DNA from 2 places in the Kluyvera sp. 142486 genome. Region 2 is predicted to be linked to the other one. Evidence: riboswitches for the same ligand, from Rfam matches in the RefSeq annotation. Region 2 holds a riboswitch; the other holds the start of a gene.

Region 1 (13,872 bases), on a different contig from region 2:
GAATGCCGATGGAGCGATAGCGTTTCTCAAGCTTCATTGCATCCAGCAGGGCGGTATCGACGTTGGCGATAACCAGGCCAAGGGTGTCGCCAATGGCGGTCCCGACAAATTCCGTTAAACTGCAGCTTTTTTCTGCCATAGCCGTCTCTCGTATTGGGTGGTTTTCAGTAGGGATGGCCTGCTGTTCTGGCGCTGCCACACGGGCAATCACCTGCGCCATGATCTGTTCAACCAGCTCATTGCTGCTCATTGGCTAATTCCCTTCGGTAAGATTTTTTCTACATCGGAGTGAGGGCGTGGAATGACGTGTACGGCTTTCACTTCACCCACGTTGCGTGCGGCCGCGGCGCCTGCATCGGTAGCCGCTTTTACCGCGCCAACATCGCCGCGCACGATGACGGTGACCAGCCCGGAGCCAATCTTTTCATAGCCCACTAACATCACATTGGCCGATTTAACCATTGCATCAGCGGCCTCTATGGCTGCGGTTAAGCCTTTGGTTTCTACCATTCCTAGTGCTTCTTGTTGCATAAAGACCTCGCATGGAGTGTTCCGATAGTTGGGACTATAAGAAGATGCGAGGAAAAAGAATGGCTGACTTGGTTTTGATGGTGAAAAAATAGTGGTTTATTAATAGTACAAAGTTGTCATCTTTAAATTTAATGATTTGATTTTTATGGTTATTTTTATTTTGTGTGATATGAATATTTTGTTTTTAACATTACATATTTACAAATTTGCTCATGACGATATTAATTTTATCTGCTATGCGAAATTGATTGGTTTGTGATGTTTATTGGAAAACGGTGAGTTGGTTTTAGCAATATTTTGCCATGTCAGCGAAGCGAGATAATTGCAAAATCTGCGCGTGAGTCGTGCCATCATTGCTTAATTAATGGCAATAATTTGTTATCGATGCCCGAATTTTCCGGGAGCGTGGTCAGCAGGTTGCCAACAATTTGCCCAAGGGAGTTCATATAGTGATGACCGTTGTACTCCACTGCCAGCAGGATGTTGGCTGGTCAGGACACGAACTCTGCTAAGAAGGTGTCACAATGAACGATTCGTTAAAAGCGCAATGTACCGCCGAGTTTCTGGGCACCGGGCTGTTTTTGTTTTTCGGTATTGGTTGCCTGAGCGCGTTAAAAGTCGCGGGAGCAAGCCTTGGGCTGTGGGAAATTTGCATTATCTGGGGGCTGGGGATCTCGCTTGCCGTGTATCTGACTTCGGGGATATCTGGCGGGCATCTCAACCCGGCGGTGACCGTCGCGTTATGGCTATTTGCCTGTTTTCCCGGTCGAAAAGTGTTCCCTTATATTGTCTCACAGGTCGCAGGCGCCTTTGGCGGCGCGGTGCTGGCCTACGTGCTTTACAGCACGATGTTTACCGAGTTTGAAGCTACGCACCATATCGTGCGCGGCAGCGTAGAGAGCCTGCAGCTGGCGAGTATTTTCAGCACCTATCCGGCGGCATCGCTGAGCATTTGGCATGCGGCGCTGGTGGAAGTGGTGATTACCTCCATGCTGATGGGCATGATTATGGCGCTGACCGACGACGGTAACGGCGTGCCAAAAGGGCCGCTGGCGCCGCTGCTGATTGGCCTTCTGGTGGCGGTTATTGGCGCATCAACCGGGCCGCTGACCGGCTTTGCGATGAATCCGGCGCGTGATTTTGGGCCGAAGCTGTTTACATGGATGGCGGGCTGGGGGGATATCGCGATGACCGGTGGTAGGGATATTCCGTATTTTATCGTGCCGATTGTCGCACCGTTAATCGGGGCCTGCCTGGGGGCGGCTATCTATCGTTATCTGATTGGTAATAACTTACCGTGCAATACCTGCAAATTAGAGGATTAATGTATTTGCTGAAATAGCTGAAAATTTTCATGAACCGGTATCACGAACTGGCCAAAAACGTCTCCCACGGATGGGAGACTTTTGCTATCGTATTATTCTTTTATCGTGTTTGGTAAATGATGATGAAAGGAAGTGAATATTAAAAAAATGTTTTTGTTTATAACAAAAAATTAACTGAGAGGTTTTATCATGATTTCTGCGAGTACACTGAACTCAGAACTCATCAATAAAATCGCACAGGATTTTGCGCAGGCCACCAGTCTGGCGGTTGTGGTTGTCAATATTCATGGTGATGAAATATCTGAACTGTTTAATTTCACGTCTTTCTGTCAGTTGATGCGTCAGCATCCCCAGCACAGCACCCGCTGCCGGATGAGCGACCGCTGCGGCGGTCTGGAAGCCTCAAAAACCGATCAGCTCTGTATCTACCGCTGTCATGCCGGGTTAACCGATTTCTCCATCCCTCTGGTCATTGCCGGGCACCTCGTGGGTTTCGTGCTGTGCGGGCAGGTGCGCTTAAGCAACGATGTTGGACTGGTCGACATTCTCAACGTCGACGACCGCTGGCAGGCCGATCCTGAACTGGTAAAGGCGTTCCGCGACGTGCCGGAAATGGATTACTCCAGAGTGATTGCTTCTGCTGATTTACTGAGGCTTATCGTTGAAAACTGCCTTAAGAAACAGCTTAACTTTGTGGTAATTAAAGACAACCCGCAGCAGCCAGAGCCTGCGCGCGCCAGCCGGGTTGCCAGCCCTCACGACGGTAAAATGAAGAAAGCCCTGCGCTATATCGATGCCCATTTATCCGACGAGCTTCGCCTGGAAGATGTCGCCGCCCACATTTATCTCAGCCCCTACTATTTCAGCAAGTTGTTCAAAAAATATCAGGGAATCGGCTTTAACGCCTGGGTAAACCATCAGCGGATGGTGAGCGCCAAAGAGTTGCTTTGTCACAGCGACTGGAGTATCGCCAGCATTGCGCGGAATTTAGGCTTCTCGCAAACCAGCTATTTTTGCAAAGTTTTTCGTCAGACCTATCAGGTCACTCCGCAAGCTTATCGCCAGCAAATTAATGCCGGATCACAAACTGAGTCATTTTAAATAACAATATTTTGTTATTGCCGATTTTTGATATCCCCCCGTATCTGGCTCATTATAAAATGAAAAAATATCATTCAGAGCAATAAATTGTCATAGCGCAACAAAATAATAATGAGAGAGCGATAAGCTGCACCAGTTTTTATTTATTTGATGGGATAGAGTGACATCTGAAATTGCTCTGAAATTAGAAGTCAGAGACAACGGGAGCCATCCAGTTCCCGTTTGATGTTCCGGAAATAATGCGAGCGAGGATTCATCCCGCTCAAGAAAACCGCCAGGTGCCAGGGAAGGGGGTGTGAATCCCCCGCAGCCCCCGCTGCTGTGATGCTGACGACCCCATATTTGACCACTGATCCGAATAGCGGATTGGGAAGGATGGGAGAGGACGACGCTAAGCCAGAAGACCTGCCTGTCGGTTATTACCAACAACTTCGGTGGGAAGTGGGTTGCTTAGAAGCGTACAGTCGAAAGACTGGGTATGCTCGCAGCCCTACAACCCGGCACAGGATCACAGGATCGGGGTATGGCAGCCAGGCAGCACGCATTTATTCTCGCAGGTACCGGCAGCGGTTGTGGCAAAACTACCGTTACGCTTGGTCTGCTCAGCCTGTTAAAGCAGCGCGGCATGCGGGTTCAGCCCTGCAAAGTCGGCCCGGATTACCTCGATACCGGCTGGCATACCGCCATCAGCGGCGTCGTTTCCCGCAACCTCGACGGCTTTATGCTCCCCGAACCGGTGCTCAACGCGCTGTTTTGTGAACAGATGCAGCGGGCGGATATCGCGGTGATTGAAGGCGTGATGGGGCTTTATGACGGCTTCGGTACCGACCCGAATTATTGCAGCACCGCCGCGATGGCCAAACAGCTTGGCTGCCCGGTTATCCTGCTGGTGGATGGCAAAGCGGTTTCCACCTCCATCGCCGCCACGGTGATGGGATTCCAGCATTTCGACCCCAGCCTCAACATCGCCGGCGTTATCGTCAATCGCGTCAACAGTGAATCCCATTATCAACTACTCAAAAGCGCCATTGAACGCTACTGCGGGCTGCCGGTTCTCGGCTACGTGCCGCGAGTGGAAGGCGTTGCCCTGCCCGAACGGCATCTGGGGCTGGTGACCGCCCGCGAGTCGCTGGTGAACCAGCAGCCGTGGCGCGATTTTGCCAACACGCTGGCGCAAACCCTGGATATTGAACAGCTTCTCGCGCTCAGCCAGCTCACCGCCTTACCCTACGGGGAGTGGCCCTCGCTGCCGTCGCCTGACGAAGGGGCCGGTCTGACGCTGGCGCTAGCCGACGACGAAGCCTTCAATTTTTACTACCCGGATAACCTCACCCTGCTTGAACGCTGTGGGGTGAATATTGTGCGCTTCAGCCCGCTGCACGATAGCGTGCTGCCACCATGTCAGATGGTCTGGCTCGGCGGCGGCTATCCTGAAATTCACGCCGCTGCGCTGGCGGCCAATACGCCGATGCTGGCGCAGCTGCAGGAAGCGCACCGGCGCGGCGTGGCGATTTACGCCGAATGCGGCGGTCTGATGTATCTCGGTAGCACCCTGGAAGATGCCAATGGCGATATTCACGCCATGGTTAATCTCATTCCCGGCCACAGCAAAATGGGCAAACGGCTGACCCGCTTTGGTTACTGCGAGGCGCAGGCTATGCGGCAAACGCTGCTGGCGGCTCCCGGCGAAACCCTGCGCGGCCATGAGTTCCACTACTCTGATTTCACCCCGGAGACCCCGGCGGTGCTGGCCTGCCGCAAGGTGCGCGACGGCATTACGCTCCAGCAGTGGAGCGGCGGCTGGCAGGTGGGCAACACCTTCGCCAGCTACCTGCACCTGCATTTTGCCCAGCGTCCGACAATGCTCAGCCACTGGCTGGCGGCGGCAAGGAGCGCCCTATGACGCTGCTGGCCTGGGGCGTTGCCTGGCTCCTCGATTTTATTATCGGCGACCCGCAGAGCTGGCCACATCCGGTGCGCTGGATTGGCAATCTGATCGCCGCCGTGCAGCGCGGCGTGCGCCGATTTTGCCACGGTGATGTCGCTTTACGCGTCGGCGGCGGGGTGATGTGGATCGTCGTGGTTGGGTTGACGTGGGGCGTCTCCTGGGGCGTGCTGATGTTAGCGCAGAGCATTCATCCGTGGCTTGGTTGGGCGGTTGAGGTGTGGATGATTTTCACCGTGCTGGCAGGGCGCTGCCTGGCGCAGTCGGCGCGGGACGTTGAGCGTCCACTGCGCGCGGGCGATTTGGCGGAAAGCCGTATCAAGCTGTCGTGGATTGTCGGGCGCGACACGTCGCAGCTCGAGCCGCAGCAGATTAACCGCGCGGTGGTCGAGACGGTGGCGGAAAACACCGTCGACGGCATTATCGCGCCGCTCTTCTTCCTGCTGCTGGGCGGCGCGCCGCTGGCGATGGCCTACAAAGCGGTTAATACCCTGGATTCGATGGTCGGCTACAAGCATGAAAAATACCGCGCCATCGGCATGGTCAGCGCCCGCCTTGATGATGTAGCCAACTTTATCCCCGCCCGCCTGAGTTGGCTGCTTATCAGCCTCGCCGCTTTCTTCTGCCGCGAAGCGGGCGGCCGCGCGCTGCGCATTGGCTGGCGCGACCGTTACAACCACAGCAGCCCTAACTGTGGCTGGTCGGAGGCTACCGTCGCCGGAGCGCTCGGTATCCGGCTTGGCGGCCCAAACGATTATTTTGGCCAGCGCGTGGAGAAGCCGTGGATCGGCGATGCGGCGCGCGATATTTCCGTAGACGATATTTCCCGAACGATTCGACTGATGTGGGTATCTTCGACCCTGGCGCTGGTGCTGTTTATGGCAGCACGGTACTGGCTGGTCGGCGTAGCCTGAGGACAAATAAATGCATTATATCCAGCAACCGCAGGCCATTGAGGCGAAAAGCTTCGACATTATTGGCGACATTATTGCCGAGACGCGCCCCGACTATCGCTTTGCCAGCCCGTTGCACGAAGCCATTATCAAGCGGGTTATCCACACTACCGCCGATTTTGACTGGCTGGATATCCTGTGGTTTTCGCCCGACGCCCTTGAGCGTCTCAGCGCCGCGCTCAGCCAGCCCGGCATTCTGTATACCGACACCACCATGGCGCTCTCGGGAATTAATAAAACCCTGCTGGCGAAATTCGGCGGCGAGTGCCGCTGCTATATCAGCGATCCGCGCGTGGTCGCGGAGGCCAAAGCGCAGGGAATGACCCGCTCAATGGCGGCGGTGGATATCGCGGTGGCCGAAGAGGGCGAGAAGGTCTTTGTTTTCGGCAATGCGCCTACCGCGCTGTTTCGCCTGCTGGAACATGATGTCGCGGTGAACGGCGTGATTGGTGTGCCGGTTGGCTTCGTCGGCGCGGCGGAGTCGAAAGACGCCATGACGCACAGCGGCCTGCCGGGTATCGCCGCGCTGGGACGTAAAGGCGGCAGCAACGTCGCTGCCGCTATCGTCAACGCCATCCTGTACCACCTGCAGGGGGCGCGATGAGCGAGCAATCCTTTGATGACCCGGTGTGGCACAACGGCAAGGCGTTGCGTAAAGGCTACACCACTGGCTCCAGCGCCACGGCGGCGGCGAAAGTCGCCGCGCTGATGGTGATGCGCCAGCACCTCATCCATCAGGTGTCGATTGTCACTCCCTCGGGTGTGACGTTGAATCTGAACGTCGAATCCCCACACGTCGAAGGTCAGCAGGGTATCGCCGCCATTCGCAAAGACGGCGGTGATGATATCGATGCCACCCACGGCATGCTGATTTTTGCCCGCGTGACCCTCAACGACAGCGGCGAGATAACCCTGCGCGGCGGCGAGGGCGTTGGCACTGTCACCCGTAAAGGCATCGGGCTACCTATCGGCAGCGCGGCGATTAACCGTACCCCACGTCATACCATCGAAACCGCCGTCCGTGAGGCTATCGGCCCATCGCGCGGGGCCGACGTCGAAATTTTCGCCCCGGAAGGCGAAGAGCGGGCGCAGAAAACCTACAACTCGCGGCTCGGTATTTTAGGCGGCATCTCAATTATCGGCACTACCGGCATCGTCACGCCGATGTCGGAGGAGAGCTGGAAGCGTTCGCTGTCGCTTGAGCTGGAGATTAAGCGCGCGGCGGGGCTGGAGCGGGTGGTGCTGGTGCCGGGCAACCACGGTGAGCGCTTCGTGCGCGAGCAGATGGGGATTGATTCTCAGGTGGTGGTCACCATGAGCAACTTCGTCGGCTACATGATTGAAGAAACCGTGCGCCTTGGGTTCCGCCAGATTGTGCTGATCGGCCATCCCGGCAAGCTGATTAAAATCGCCGCCGGTATCTTCCACACCCACAGCCATATTGCCGACGCGCGGATGGAAACGCTGGTGGCGCACCTGGCGTTGCTCGGCGCACCGCTGGTGCTTCTGCGGCTGGTCAGCGAATGCGATACCACCGAAGCGGCGATGGAGCATATCGAGGCTTACGGTTTTCAGCATATCTACGACCACCTTGCCGAGCGCATCTGCCAGCGGGTAATGCAGATGCTGCGCTTTACCAAAACGCCGCCCACCTGTGACGCCATCATGTTCTCTTTTGATAACAAGGTTCTTGGCAGCAATCGCCCGGTCGAAGATATCGCACGGGAGGTAGCATGTTAACGGTTGTCGGCATGGGGCCGTCGGGCCTGCATCTGATGACACCTGCGGCGCGAGAGGCGGTGGCGGCGGCAGAGGCGCTGGTGGGTGGTAAACGGCATTTGCAGCAGTTCCCTGATTTTCACGGTGAGCAGTTTGCGCTGGGCGCCAACATTGCCGAACTGCTGGAGTGGCTTGGCGAGCGTGAAGCGCAGCAAGTGGTGGTACTGGCTTCCGGCGACCCGCTGTTTTACGGCATTGGTACACGGTTGGTTGCCCATTTTGGCATCGAACGCGTGCGCATTATTCCCGGCATCAGCGCGGTGCAGTACCTCTGCGCGAAGGTGGGCGTCGATATGAACGATATCTGGCTAACCAGCAGCCATGGGCGGGACGTCTGTTTTGATGAACTGGCGCGTCAGCGCAAGGTGGCGATGGTGACCGACGGGCGCTGCGGGCCGCGTGAAATCGCCGCTCAGCTGGCGACGCGAGGTAAAGGGTATCGCTGGATGGTGATTGGCGAAAATCTGGCGATGGATAACGAGCGGATCCACTGGCTACCGGTCAGTGAGGTCGATGGCGAATATGAGATGAACGCGGTGGTGATCCTCGATGAAAGATGAGCTTTTTCTGCGCGGCGAGAAAGTGCCGATGACCAAAGAGGCGGTTCGCGCGCTGGCGCTAGCCAAACTTGAACTGCACCGGGCAAGCCACCTGATTGATATCGGTGCTGGTACCGGCAGCGTGTCGATTGAAGCCGCGCTGCAATACCCCTCGCTGCGGGTGACGGCGGTTGAGCGTAACCCCGCAGCCCTGCAACTGCTTGACGAAAATCGCCAGCATTTCGCCTGCGGCAATATTGAGATCCTGCCTGGCGAAGCACCAATGGTGATAACCGAACAAGCCGACGCCATTTTTATGGGCGGCAGCGGTGGCCATCTTGGGGAACTGATTGACTGGTCCTGGCAGCAGCTCTATCCCGGCGGTCGTCTGGTGATGACCTTTATCCTGCAGGAGAACCTGAACGCCGCTCTTGATCACCTGCAACAGCGGGGGATCAAACAGGCCGATTGTCTGCAACTGAACGTTTCGTCGCTGACCTCGCTTGGCAGCGGCCACTATTTCAAACCGAATAATCCCGTTTTTGTTATCGCCTGTCAGAAGGAAGAAAACCATGGCTGAGACATTTGACCCCCGTAGCGTGTGGTTCGTTGGCGCAGGGCCGGGCGACCGTGAGCTGATTACCCTCAAGGGTTACCGATTGCTACAGCAGGCCCAGGTGGTTATTTACGCCGGTTCGCTGATTAACACCGAGCTACTGGCGTATTGCCCCGCAGATGCCGAGTGCCACGACAGCGCCGAACTGCATCTGGAGCAAATTCTCGACCTGATGGAAGCGGGCGTGAAAGCCGGGAAAACCGTGGTGCGTTTACAGACCGGCGACGTCTCGCTGTACGGCTCGGTGCGCGAACAGGGCGAAGAGCTGACCAAACGCGGCATCGACTGGCAGGTGGTGCCGGGCGTCAGCGCATTTTTGGGGGCGGCGGCGGAGCTGGGCGTCGAGTACACCGTGCCGGAAGTCTCTCAGAGCCTGATTATTACCCGCCTCGAAGGGCGCACGCCGGTACCGGAACGGGAGCAGCTTGAATCGTTTGCCAGCCACCAGACCTCGATGGCGATTTATCTCTCGGTACAGCGCATTCACCGGGTGGCGGAGCGCCTGATTGAAGGCGGCTATCCGGCCACCACGCCAGTGGCGGTTATCTATAAAGCGACCTGGCCGGAAAGCCAGACCGTGCGCGGCACGCTGGCCGATATCGGCGACAAGGTCCGCGATGCGGGGATCCGTAAAACGGCGCTCATTCTGGTTGGGAATTTCCTTGGGGATGAGTATCACTACTCAAAACTCTACGCGGCGGACTTCAGTCATGAATACCGTAAAGCCTGAATCTATTGCGCTTTTCTGCCTGACTCCCGGCGGCGTAACGCTGGCTAAACGGCTGGCGGCCATGCTGCCGTTAACCTGTTTTACCAACGAGAAGCTGCTGGAGGAGGGCTTTTTACCCTTTGAAAACGGCTTCGCCAACGCCGCGCGTGAGGCCTTCAGCAGCTATTCGGCGCTGATTTTCATCGGTGCGACCGGTATCGCGGTACGCGTACTGGCTCCGTTGGTTAACGACAAGTTTAACGACCCGGCGGTGGTGGTGATTGATGAACGCGGGCAGCACGTTATCAGCCTGCTCTCCGGCCACGCGGGCGGCGCGAATGCGTTGAGCCGCTATCTGGCGGGCATGCTGGGCGCCGATCCGGTGATCACGACCGCTACCGACGTGAATGATATGGCGGCTCTGGATACGCTGGCATTTCAGCTTAATGCGCGAATGACCGACTTCCGCGCGGCGGTGAAAATCGTCAACCAGATGCTGGTGAGCCAGCAGCGCGTCGGCCTGTGGTGGGACGAAGAGCTGGATGAGGACGTCAGCCACTGCGACCGGCGTGGGTTTATCACCGTAACCGATCTGCATCAGCTTCCTGAACTGGATGCGCTGGTCTGCATCACCCTGCGTAACGACCTGCCGGCGATCGCCGTACCACACTGGAAGCTGGTGCCGCAGCGAGTAGTCGCGGGAATTGGCTGCCGTCGCGATACGCCGTTCCCGCTGTTAGCGGCGCTGCTGACGCGCCAGCTTGAGGCGCAGCGGCTTGATCCGCTAGCCCTGAAAGTTATCGGCAGCGTCACGCTGAAGAAAAACGAGCAGGGGTTGATTCAGCTGGCTTCCTGCTGCCGCGTGCCGTTTGAAACCTTTACCGCTGATGCGCTGCGCGAGCATGAGCATCACTTTCCTGCTTCATCGTTCGTCAGAAAAACCGTCGGCGTCGGGAGCGTATCGGGTCCGGCGGCCTGGCTGCTGAGCCATGGGCAACTGTTGGGCGAAACCCTGCGCGAGCAGGGCGTCACTATTACTTTGGGAGTTTCACACTGATGTTAAGCGTAATCGGAATTGGCCCTGGCTCGCAGTCAATGATGACCATGGAAGCCGTTGAGGCGCTGCAGGCGGCGGAAATCGTCGTTGGCTATAAAACCTATACCCACCTGGTGAAAGCCTTTACCGGCGATAAGCAGGTGATCAAAACCGGGATGTGTAAAGAGATTGAGCGCTGCCAGGCGGCGATTGAGCTGGCGCAGGCCGGGCACAACGTGGCGCTGATTAGCAGCGGCGATGCCGGTATTTACGGAATGGCCGGGCTGGTGCTGGAGCTGGTGAGCAAGCAGAAGCTGGACGTGGAAGTGCGCCTGATCCCGGGCATGACCGCCAGCATCGCTGCGGCCTCGCTGCTGGGCGCGCCGCTGATGCACGACTTCTGCCATATCAGCCTCAGCGACCTGCTCACCCCGTGGCCAGTCATTGAAAAACGTATTATCGCCGCAGGGGAAGCTGACTTCGTTATCTGCTTCTACAACCCGCGCAGCCGCGGCCGTGAAGGGCATCTGGCTCGCGCCTTTGAACTGCTCTCCGCCGTCAAAAGCGCCGATACGCCGGTGGGCGTGGTGAAGTCCGCCGGGCGTAAAAAGCAGGAAAAATGGCTGACTACCCTCGGCACGATGGATTTTGAACCAGTGGATATGACCAGCCTGGTTATCGTTGGTAACAAAACCACCTATGTGCAGGACGGCCTGATGATCACCCCGCGGGGCTACGTGCTGTGAGTTTTGGTGACGTACTGGTGGTGGGCGGTACCAGCGATGCGCGCGCGCTGTGCCTGCTGCTGGATGCCGCGCAGGTGCATTACACCGTGTCGGTGGCAACGCCAACCGGTGAAGCGCTGGCGGGCGATATTCAGGGGCAGGTGCGCTGTGGCCGCCTGACGCGAGAAGAAATGGTGGCCTGGCTGCGCGAGCAAGGCACGCGCTGGGTGATTGATGCTTCGCACCCCTATGCCGAAGCGGTGAGCCGCAACGTGCTGGATGCGTGTACAGAGGCGGGCGTACTGCTGAGCCGCTACCAGCGCCCGGATCAACAGGGCGAACTGACGCACCCGCTGCTGCACAATGTCACCAGCATTGATCAAGCCTGTGAACGGATTAAACCGTTGGGCCAGCGCGTGCTGTTGACCACCGGCAGCAAAGATCTGGCGCTGTGGCGCGCCGGGCTGGCGGAAAAAACGCTGCTGGCCCGTGTGCTGCCGGTGCCAAACGTGGTGCAGCAATGCGCTGACCTTGGCTTTGGCGTGGGTGAGATTTTTGCCATCTGCGCGCCGTTCAGCGCGGAATTTAACGCCGCGTTTTACCGCCACTGCCGCGCCGACGTGGTGGTGACTAAAGCCTCCGGCACGGAGGGCGGCTATCTGGAAAAGGTTCAGCCCTGCCTCGATGCCGGGCTTCCCTGCATCGTCATTACCCGCCCGGCGCCGCTGGTGGCCGGAGACGAATTACTGGAAAGTCAGTCCGCTTTTGCCGAGCGCTTAGCCCGCTGGCTGGCCGATGACAAAAGGAATCAAGCATGAAAAAAGCCCTATTGGTGGTGAGCTTCGGCACCAGCTACCACGACACCTGCGAGAAGAATATTGTCGCCTGCGAACGCGAACTGGCGGCCAGCTGCCCCGACCGTGATCTGTTCCGCGCTTTTACCTCGGGGATGATCATCCGCAAGCTGAAAGCGCGCGACGGCATTGAAACCGATACCCCGCTTGAGGCACTGCAAAAGCTGGCGGATCTCGGATATGAAGACGTCGCGGTACAGTCACTGCACATTATCAACGGCGACGAGTACGAAAAAATTGCCCGCGAAGTACAGAGCCTGCGCCCGCTGTTCAAGCGTCTGACTCTCGGCACGCCGCTGTTGAGCGGCCACGACGACTACGTGCGCCTGATGGATGCGCTGACCCAACAGATGCCCGCGCTGAACGCCAACGAGAAAGTGGTGTTTATGGGCCACGGTGCCAGCCACCACGCCTTTGCCGCCTACGCCTGCCTCGACCATATGATGACCGCCCAGCGCTTCCCGGCGCGCGTCGGCGCGGTGGAGAGCTACCCGGAAGTGGAGGTGCTGATTGAGAGCATGAGCAAAGAGGGCGTCAGCGCCGTACACCTGATGCCGCTGATGCTGGTAGCTGGCGACCACGCTATTAACGACATGGCCTCTGACGAAGAGGACTCATGGAAAACGCTGTTTAACGCGGCGGGTATTCCGGCAACCCCGTGGCTGTGCGGGCTGGGCGAAAACCCGGTGGTGCGCGCCATGTTCGTTGAACATCTGCAACAGTCTCTGGAGGCAGCATGAGCGGCAAACTGTATGCCCTGAGCACCGGGCCGGGCGCGTCTGACCTGATTACCGTGCGCGCGGCGCGCATTCTCGGCTCGTTGGATATTCTCTACGCTCCGGCGGGGCGCAAAGGCGGCGACAGCCTGGCGCTCTCTATCGTGCGCGAATACCTCGGTGAGCAGACCGAAGTGCGCTGCTGTCACTTCCCGATGAGCGCCGATAGCGCCGAAAAAGAGGCGGTGTGGGATGACGTTTCGGCGGCGCTGGTGCGCGAAGTCGAAGCCGGGAAAAACGTCGGTTTTATTACCCTTGGCGATGCGATGCTGTTCAGCACCTGGGTCTTTTTACTTCAGCGTATCGGCAGCCGCGAATGGCTGGAGATTGTGCCCGGCGTCACCTCGTTTGCCGCCATTGCCGCCCGCAGCAAAACGCCGCTGGCGATGGAGCAACAGTCGCTGGCGGTGGTCGCCTGCACCGCGCCGGAAGACGAGATTGAACGCGCGCTGGCACAGCACGACAGCCTGGTATTGATGAAAGTTTACGGCCGCTTCCCGCGTATTAAAGCGCTGCTGGCAAAAGCGGGGCTGCTGGATAACGCGCTGCTGATGGCCGAAGCGACGCTGCCCGGCGAGCAGTGCTGGCGGCATCTGGGCGAGGTCGCTGACGACCTGCCATTACCCTATTTCTCGACCATTCTGGTCAATAAACAGTGGGGGCAAAAGCAATGAAACTGGAACAACAGCTGAAGCGATTGTCGTTCAGCGGATTAGCGGCGGCGATACTGCTGCTGATTGTGCCGCAAGAGGCGTTTGCGATGCACATCATGGAAGGATTCCTGCCGCCGATGTGGGCGCTGGCCTGGTGGCTGCTTTTTCTGCCGTGCCTGTGGTACGGGCTGGTGCGTCTGCGCCGTATCGTGCAGGAGGACAGCAACCAGAAGGTGCTGCTGGCGCTGTGTGGAGCGTTTATCTTCGTGCTCTCGGCGCTGAAGATCCCGTCGGTCACCGGTAGCTGCTCGCACCCAACTGGCGTCGGGT
Region 2 (7,323 bases):
CTTGTCGCGCAGCGCAGGCAGAGAGACCGTACTGGCCGTGTTACAGGCAATCACCGCTAAGGAAAGCGGGTAGCGTGCCTGTACCGCAGTGACAATTTCAACAACTCGCTCAACGATAAACTCCTCGCTCTTCTCCCCATAGGGGAACGCGACGTTATCGAAGGCATAGATGTAATGGAGATCCGGCAAGAGATGCCGGATCTCATCATAGACCGACAGCCCACCGACACCGGAGTCAAACACCAGTACGGTAGGACGTGGTTCAGAAGGTGTAGCTGCCAGACAAGGTGTATTCCCGTCCTGCAGTTGGGTAGCCATATGCTGTCTCGTAATCTTTATCGAACAGGTTGGCTATTTTACCACGAACGGTCAGGTGTGAGGTGACAGGATATGACAATCCGATATCCCACAGACTTACGCCGCCCATTTTCACATCACGATTGTTGTCATAGTCATTATCGTAACGCTCACCGAGGTATTGATACATCACGTTCCAACCCAGGTCATAAACCTGGCCGGTCAGTTCGTACTTCACCTGCTGCTTGGCACGGCGATACAATACTTTATCGGTGTCATCATCACGTGGGTCAACGTACTGGAACGTCAGATGATGTTCTACCGGCCCAGTCGTCACGTTCCCCGTCCACTCAAGACCTTTTATCGTGGCCGACTTCACGTTGATGTATTGATTATTTTTATAATCAATCAGATTCTGGATTTCGTAATGATATGCAGATAAACGCCAATCCAGCGGACCGGTTAAACCATCGATCCCTGCTTCCCACTGTTTTGATTCTTCTGGCTTCAGGTTCGGGTTAGAGGAAATCCCGGGACCATAGGAAGAAGCAAATCGCGTTGCACCAAACTGTTGGCCCAGTGATGGCGCCAGGAACCCCGTGCCGTAGGAAAGCGTAGCACGATAGCCATCAACAAATTCCCATCCAGCCGCGGTTTGCCAGGTACCGTGCCAGCCAAACTGCTCATCGTGATCTTCGCGGCCGGAAGCTTCCAGCGTCACGGCGTCGATCTGCTGCTGCCCGGTCAGGTAGAGCCCGGTGGTATCACGTTTATAGACATCTGATAACGTTGTACTGTTGGAAGTCAGCTTCTCCTGCTTCCAGTCAACGCCGCCGCTAATCGCGCCGTGCCCAACCTCAACGTTGTTGCCCCATTGGATATAACGCTGTTCCATATCATCCAGCGTGGCATCACCGGCGTAGCGACCGAGGTCGTTGCTGTAGTTATAGTCTTTAAGATGCTGATAGTTAGCAATCAGCTGAGAAGAATAGATACCGGAGCTGTAGCGCAGCCCCGTATCCCATGACTGGTTGTAGTTCTGAGCTTCATCATTGCCACCTGCATAGCCGTACGATCCCTGATCGTAATCGCTGTTCGCGGTATACCCATAACCACGGAAGAAGCCAGAGAAGCTATCGTCGAACTTGTGCTGCACGCCGCCCCAGAACAGCTTGTTACGATAACCGTCACGATCGCTGTCATCGCTGTAAGGTGAATCCGGCTGGACGTTAAAACCTTTCGTGGTTTGATACGCACCCGCTGCGGTCACTATCGTGTCGCCGAAACGCTTGTTGATCGCACCGTCATAAGTCTGGTAGCCGTTGCTACCCATTCCCGCATTAATCTGCGAACGCTCGACGTCACTCATGGTAATAATGTTAACCACGCCGCCGATGGCGCCTGAACCATAAACCGCAGAACGCGGCCCACGGATATATTCAATACGCTGCACCAGTGAGACCGGGATCTGGCTAATATCGACACCGTTGGAAATCCCCGGTCGCGCCATTGGAATCCCATCAATCAGCACCAGTACATGACGCGCTTCGGTGCCACGCACATATAGAGAAGAGCTATTTCCCATCCCACCGGTCTGCGAAATATCCACTCCCGGCAAGCGGCGCATTACATCATTGAGATCTTTAGACTGCCAGCGTTGGATATCCTCACGCGTGACCACATCGGTAGGAGCCAACACCGTGTTGACCGGTTGCTGAAAGCGGTTAGCGGTTACCACCATCGAGTCGGAATTGCTGTCCTGCGCCCAGCCGGAAAATGCCGTGACGGATAACGCCGTCATCAGCGAAGCTTTTTTAATCATTTTTTAAAGCATCCAAATAGAAAAGGGATGCCGCAGGCTTTATCAGTTGCTCGCGACGATAAAACCCCATGCGACGTCATCCGGCAGGTCTTCGGGCTTGGAGGCTATATAAAGAGGCGATGACTTCCCACGGCATGCCGCAGTGTCTGCATTGAATGCGCTCATCTCTTACCTTCCTTACCGCTGCGCGTCAGCCCCAGATTTACACTGGGTTCCCTTTTAACTCACAGGACCGGTACGAGGATGCTACATTTAGTTACATATGGATGTCCAGACTGCTATTTATGATTTTCACCGTCATCGGCGCTGGACATCCCCTGAACAAGCCCTACAATCCCCGCGTACTTTTATTATTCAGGATGCATCATGACCCCCGAACATCTCCCAACCGAACAGTACGACGCTCAGCTCGCCGAGAAAGTCACTCGCCTGCAAACAATGATGACGCCGTTTAGCGCTCCCGCGCCGGAGGTGTTTCGCTCGCCGGTCAGCCACTACCGGATGCGCGCCGAATTCCGCATCTGGCATGACGGTGATGACCTGTACCACATCATGTTCGACCAGCAGACCAAGAACCGCATCCGCGTAGACGCTTTCCCTGCGGCAAGCCAGCTCATCAACACCCTGATGAGCGCCGTGCTCGACGGCGTTCGCGATAACCATGCGCTGCGCCACAAGCTGTTCCAGATTGACTACCTCACCACTCTGAGCAATCAAGCTGTCGTCTCGCTGCTGTACCATAAAAAGCTCGATGACGCATGGCGTGAGCAGGCCGAAGCGCTGCGTGACGCACTGCGCGCTCAAGGGCTGAACGTGCACCTGATTGGCCGCGCGACCAAAACCAAAATTGAGCTGGACCAGGATTATATTGATGAACGTCTGCCGGTTGCGGGTAAAGAGATGATCTACCGTCAGGTGGAAAACAGCTTTACCCAGCCGAACGCCGCCATGAACATTCAGATGCTGGAGTGGGCGCTGGATGCTACGCAGAATTCACACGGCGACCTGCTGGAGCTGTACTGCGGTAACGGTAACTTCTCGCTGGCGCTGGCGCGTAACTTTAACCGCGTTCTGGCAACAGAAATTGCCAAACCGTCGGTGGCAGCGGCGCAGTACAACATCGCCGTCAACCAGATAGACAACGTACAGATCATCCGCATGGCGGCAGAAGAGTTTACGCAGGCGATGAACGGCGTGCGGGAATTTAACCGTCTGCAGGGCATTGACCTGAAAAGCTATCAATGCGAGACAATTTTCGTCGACCCACCGCGTAGCGGGCTGGACAGCGAAACCGAGAAGATGGTGCAGGCGTATCCAAACATTCTGTACATCTCCTGTAACCCAGAGACACTGTGCCAGAACCTGGAAACGTTGAGCCAGACGCACAATGTGACCCGCCTGGCGCTGTTCGATCAGTTCCCGTATACCCATCATATGGAATGCGGCGTGCTGTTAACGAAGAAATAAGACTGAACGTAGACCGGATAAGCGTAGCGCTATCCGGCAATTTCTGAGCAGTTTGCCGGATGGCGGCGTTGCCTTATCCGGCCTACAGCTTACTGCTGTTCCTGCTTGCGGCTACGCAACTTCACGCCAATCCAGAAGACCATCGCCACCGACAGTACCGCCGGGAAGAAGTTAGAGCCGATATCCGGGTACTCCGCGCGCACCACAGTGCTGTACAGCAGTACGCCAAGAATAAAGCAGGCGGCTGCCAGGCCCGGTAATCCGACCGGCATCGTACGATTCTGGTAACGTTGATGCAGGCAGTACACCGTCAGCACCAGCGCAATAATAGGGAATATAGAGAATGGCACGATGGAGCTGAACAGTGCCGCAAACGTCCCGTTAATTGATAAGCCAGCCAACAGCGCCAGCAGCAGCGTACCTTTATCTTGACCTGACTGTTTCATTGCTCGTCTACCACCTTATTCGGACTGATGTGTCATCTTCTCTTGTTCACGGCGATACCAGTAGTACGCGCCCTTGGAGATCATCCGTAACTGCAGCACCAGCCGCTCTTCCAGCTGTCGGCGCTGCTCAAGGCTTACGTCCAGAGCCTCCGCTCCCGCGCTAAATACGATAGTCACCATCGCCTCAGCCTGCGCTTCCGTGAAGGCTCGAGGCATATGGTTTTCGATTTCCAGATAGTCGGCAAGTTCCGCAATAAAATGCTGAATTTCGCGGGCGACCGCGGCACGAAATGCCGCAGAGGTGCCTGAACGCTCACGCAGCAGCAGGCGGAAGGCGTTCGGGTTATTGCCGATAAATTCCATAAAAGTTGAAACGGAAGTGCGGATAACGCTGCCGCCTTTGGCGATACGCTGGCGCGCCTGGCGCATCAGCTGACGCAGCATCAGACCGCTCTCATCGACCATGGTCAGCCCAAGCTCATCCACATCACGGAAATGACGATAAAAGGAGGTTGGCGCAATCCCTGCCTCGCGTGCGACTTCGCGCAGGCTCAGGCTAGCAAAACTACGTTCGGCACTGAGTTGACTAAATGCCGCTTCCACCAGCGAACGCCGGGTTTTTTCTTTTTGTTGCGCTCTAACACCCATCACGATGACTGAATCCTTCCACAAGCCGTGCTGGCACTATACCAGAGATTAAAACGAATCGACTTACGCAGCTTTGTTAATGATTGTTTACATGCTATTTATGCTATTTCGTATGAAAAAAGCCCAACGATAATTGGGTTATTACTTCGATGATGTTATGATTCTGTTGCTTTTATGTATAAGAACAGGTAAGCCTTACCATGCCACATTCCTACGATTATGATGCAATAGTAATTGGTTCCGGCCCCGGCGGCGAAGGCGCTGCTATGGGTCTGGTGAAGCAAGGAGCCCGTGTCGCCGTTATTGAGCGTTATCATAATGTCGGCGGCGGCTGTACCCACTGGGGTACCATCCCGTCCAAAGCCCTTCGCCACGCCGTTAGCCGTATTATCGAATTCAACCAGAACCCTCTTTACAGCGACCACAGCCGACTTCTCCGCTCCTCATTTGCCGACATCCTGAATCATGCCGATAGCGTAATCAATCAGCAAACTCACATGCGTCAGGGCTTTTATGAGCGTAATCACTGTGAAATGTTGCAGGGTGACGCCCGCTTCGTCGATGAGCACACCATCGCGCTGGAGTGTCCGGACGGTTCCGTCGAAACGTTCACCGCCGATAAGTTCGTGATTGCCTGCGGCTCACGCCCGTATCGCCCGGCCGACGTCGACTTTACCCACCCGCGCATTTACGACAGCGACTCAATTCTCAGCCTGCACCACGAACCGCGCCACGTGATTATCTACGGCGCAGGGGTTATCGGCTGCGAATATGCGTCTATCTTCCGTGGAATGGAGGTTAAGGTTGATCTCATCAACACCCGCGACCGCCTGCTGGCCTTCCTCGACCAGGAAATGTCAGATTCACTCTCTTACCACTTCTGGAACAGCGGCGTAGTGATTCGCCACAACGAAGAGTACGAGAAGATTGAAGGCGTGGACGACGGCGTGATCATGCACCTGAAGTCTGGCAAGAAGCTCAAAGCCGACTGCTTGCTGTTTGCCAACGGGCGTACCGGCAACACTGATTCGCTGTCGCTGGAAAACATCGGGCTACAGGCCGATGGCCGTGGCCAGTTGAAGGTGAACAGCATGTACCAGACCGCGCTGCCGCACGTCTATGCCGTTGGTGATGTTATCGGTTATCCGAGCCTGGCTTCGGCAGCCTACGATCAGGGACGTATTGCCGCCCAGGCGCTGATGAAAGGTGAAGCCACCGCGCACCTGATTGAAGACATCCCAACCGGTATCTATACCATTCCGGAAATCAGCTCCGTCGGCAAAACCGAACAGCAGTTGACCGCAATGAAGGTGCCGTATGAGGTAGGTCGTGCGCAGTTTAAACACCTGGCGCGAGCGCAAATCGTCGGTATGAGCGTGGGGAGCCTGAAGATCCTGTTCCATCGGGAGACCAAGGAGATCCTTGGCATTCACTGCTTTGGCGAGCGCGCGGCCGAAATTATTCATATCGGCCAGGCGATTATGGAGCAGAAAGGTGGTGGTAACACCATTGAGTACTTCGTTAACACCACCTTTAACTACCCAACCATGGCGGAAGCCTATCGGGTAGCGGCGCTAAACGGCTTAAACCGCCTGTTTTAACGCGCTGTCAAAATGGCCGTCCATCGTTTCGCGGACGGCCTCTGCCAGCTGCTCATAGCGGCCGCGTAGAGGCGATCCCGGACGATAGACCAGGCCAACGGTGCGGCGTGGTTCCGGCTTAATGCACGGCAGGTACACGACGCCATCGCGTTTACGTTCCTGCGGCACGGCAAGCGCTGGCAGCAGCGTAATACCGCTTCCCGCCGCCACCATATTGCGCAGCGTTTCCAGACTGGTTGCGCGGAAGTGGGTATCTTCATCCGCGCCTGCCTCAAAGCAGAAGCCCATCGCCTGGTCGCGCAGGCAGTGCCCGTCTTCCAGCATCAGCAGCTTTTCACCGGCCAGATCTGACATCGGCACGCGATCGCGCTCCGCCCACGGGTGATCGGCATAGATCGCCAGCATCATTGGTTCGTCGAACAGCGGCACCTCAATAAAGGCTTCACTCTCTTTCACCAGCGCCAGAATCGCACAGTCCAGCTTACCGCTGTCGAGCTGCGCCAGCAGTTGATGGGTCTGCGCTTCATGCAGGTACATTTCGAGCTTCGGGAAGGTCTGGTGCAGCATGGGAATAATATGAGGCAGCAGGTACGGGCCAACGGTTGGGATCAGGCCGATATGCAACGGGCCGGACATCGTCTCCCCCTGCTGGCTTGCCATCTCCTTCAGCACTTTGACCTCGCGTAACACGGTACGCGCCTGGTCCACCAGCAGCAGGCCCGCCTGGGTGAACAGCACTTTGCGGCTGGTACGCTCCAGCAGCATCACGCCCAGTTCATCTTCCAGCTTACGAATCTGCCCACTTAGAGTTGGCTGGCTGACATGGCAGGAATCTGCCGCCCGGCGGAAGTGCCGGTGTTCAGCTAACGCCACCAGGTATTCAAGATCACGAATATTCATTATTCATCCTCCATCGCCACGATAGTTCATGGCGATAGATAGAATAGCAATGAATGATTATCCCTATCAAGCGTTCTGTTCAATAATACACCACAGAAACAGATGACCCTTGTTTAACCCTTGAAGTCGTCATACTGATTCG

What was found. Region 2 has a riboswitch for cobalamin ahead of btuB (TonB-dependent vitamin B12 receptor BtuB). Riboswitches for the same ligand answer to the same signal wherever they lie in the genome.
Region 1: linked by a shared signal. The riboswitch ahead of ACLGE8_RS16560 (cobyrinate a,c-diamide synthase) and the one ahead of btuB (TonB-dependent vitamin B12 receptor BtuB) in region 2 are both predicted to bind cobalamin.

Annotation. Positions count from the first base shown of each region.
Region 1 covers NZ_JBKHUI010000015.1:46,285-60,156, forward strand. Annotated here, with positions in the region: gene pduB (propanediol utilization microcompartment protein PduB) at 1-250, opposite strand, end outside; gene pduA (propanediol utilization microcompartment protein PduA) at 247-531, opposite strand; gene pduF (propanediol diffusion facilitator PduF) at 1,056-1,856, shown strand; gene pocR (transcriptional regulator PocR) at 2,046-2,957, shown strand; cobalamin riboswitch at 3,217-3,385, shown strand; gene ACLGE8_RS16560 (cobyrinate a,c-diamide synthase) at 3,481-4,860, shown strand; gene cbiB (adenosylcobinamide-phosphate synthase CbiB) at 4,857-5,816, shown strand; gene ACLGE8_RS16570 (cobalt-precorrin-8 methylmutase) at 5,827-6,459, shown strand; gene cbiD (cobalt-precorrin-5B (C(1))-methyltransferase CbiD) at 6,456-7,595, shown strand; gene ACLGE8_RS16580 (cobalt-precorrin-7 (C(5))-methyltransferase) at 7,589-8,194, shown strand; gene ACLGE8_RS16585 (decarboxylating cobalt-precorrin-6B (C(15))-methyltransferase) at 8,184-8,753, shown strand; gene ACLGE8_RS16590 (cobalt-precorrin-4 methyltransferase) at 8,746-9,519, shown strand; gene cbiG (cobalt-precorrin 5A hydrolase) at 9,500-10,555, shown strand; gene ACLGE8_RS16600 (precorrin-3B C(17)-methyltransferase) at 10,555-11,280, shown strand; gene ACLGE8_RS16605 (cobalt-precorrin-6A reductase) at 11,277-12,077, shown strand; gene cbiK (sirohydrochlorin cobaltochelatase) at 12,074-12,853, shown strand; gene ACLGE8_RS16615 (cobalt-factor II C(20)-methyltransferase) at 12,850-13,563, shown strand; gene cbiM (cobalt ECF transporter S component CbiM) at 13,560-13,872, shown strand, end outside.
Region 2 covers NZ_JBKHUI010000035.1:169-7,491, reverse strand. Annotated here, with positions in the region: gene murI (glutamate racemase) at 1-318, opposite strand, end outside; gene btuB (TonB-dependent vitamin B12 receptor BtuB) at 263-2,119, opposite strand; cobalamin riboswitch at 2,184-2,371, opposite strand; gene trmA (tRNA (uridine(54)-C5)-methyltransferase TrmA) at 2,486-3,586, shown strand; gene ACLGE8_RS22530 (YijD family membrane protein) at 3,676-4,032, opposite strand; gene fabR (HTH-type transcriptional repressor FabR) at 4,048-4,683, opposite strand; gene sthA (Si-specific NAD(P)(+) transhydrogenase) at 4,881-6,281, shown strand; gene oxyR (DNA-binding transcriptional regulator OxyR) at 6,264-7,181, opposite strand.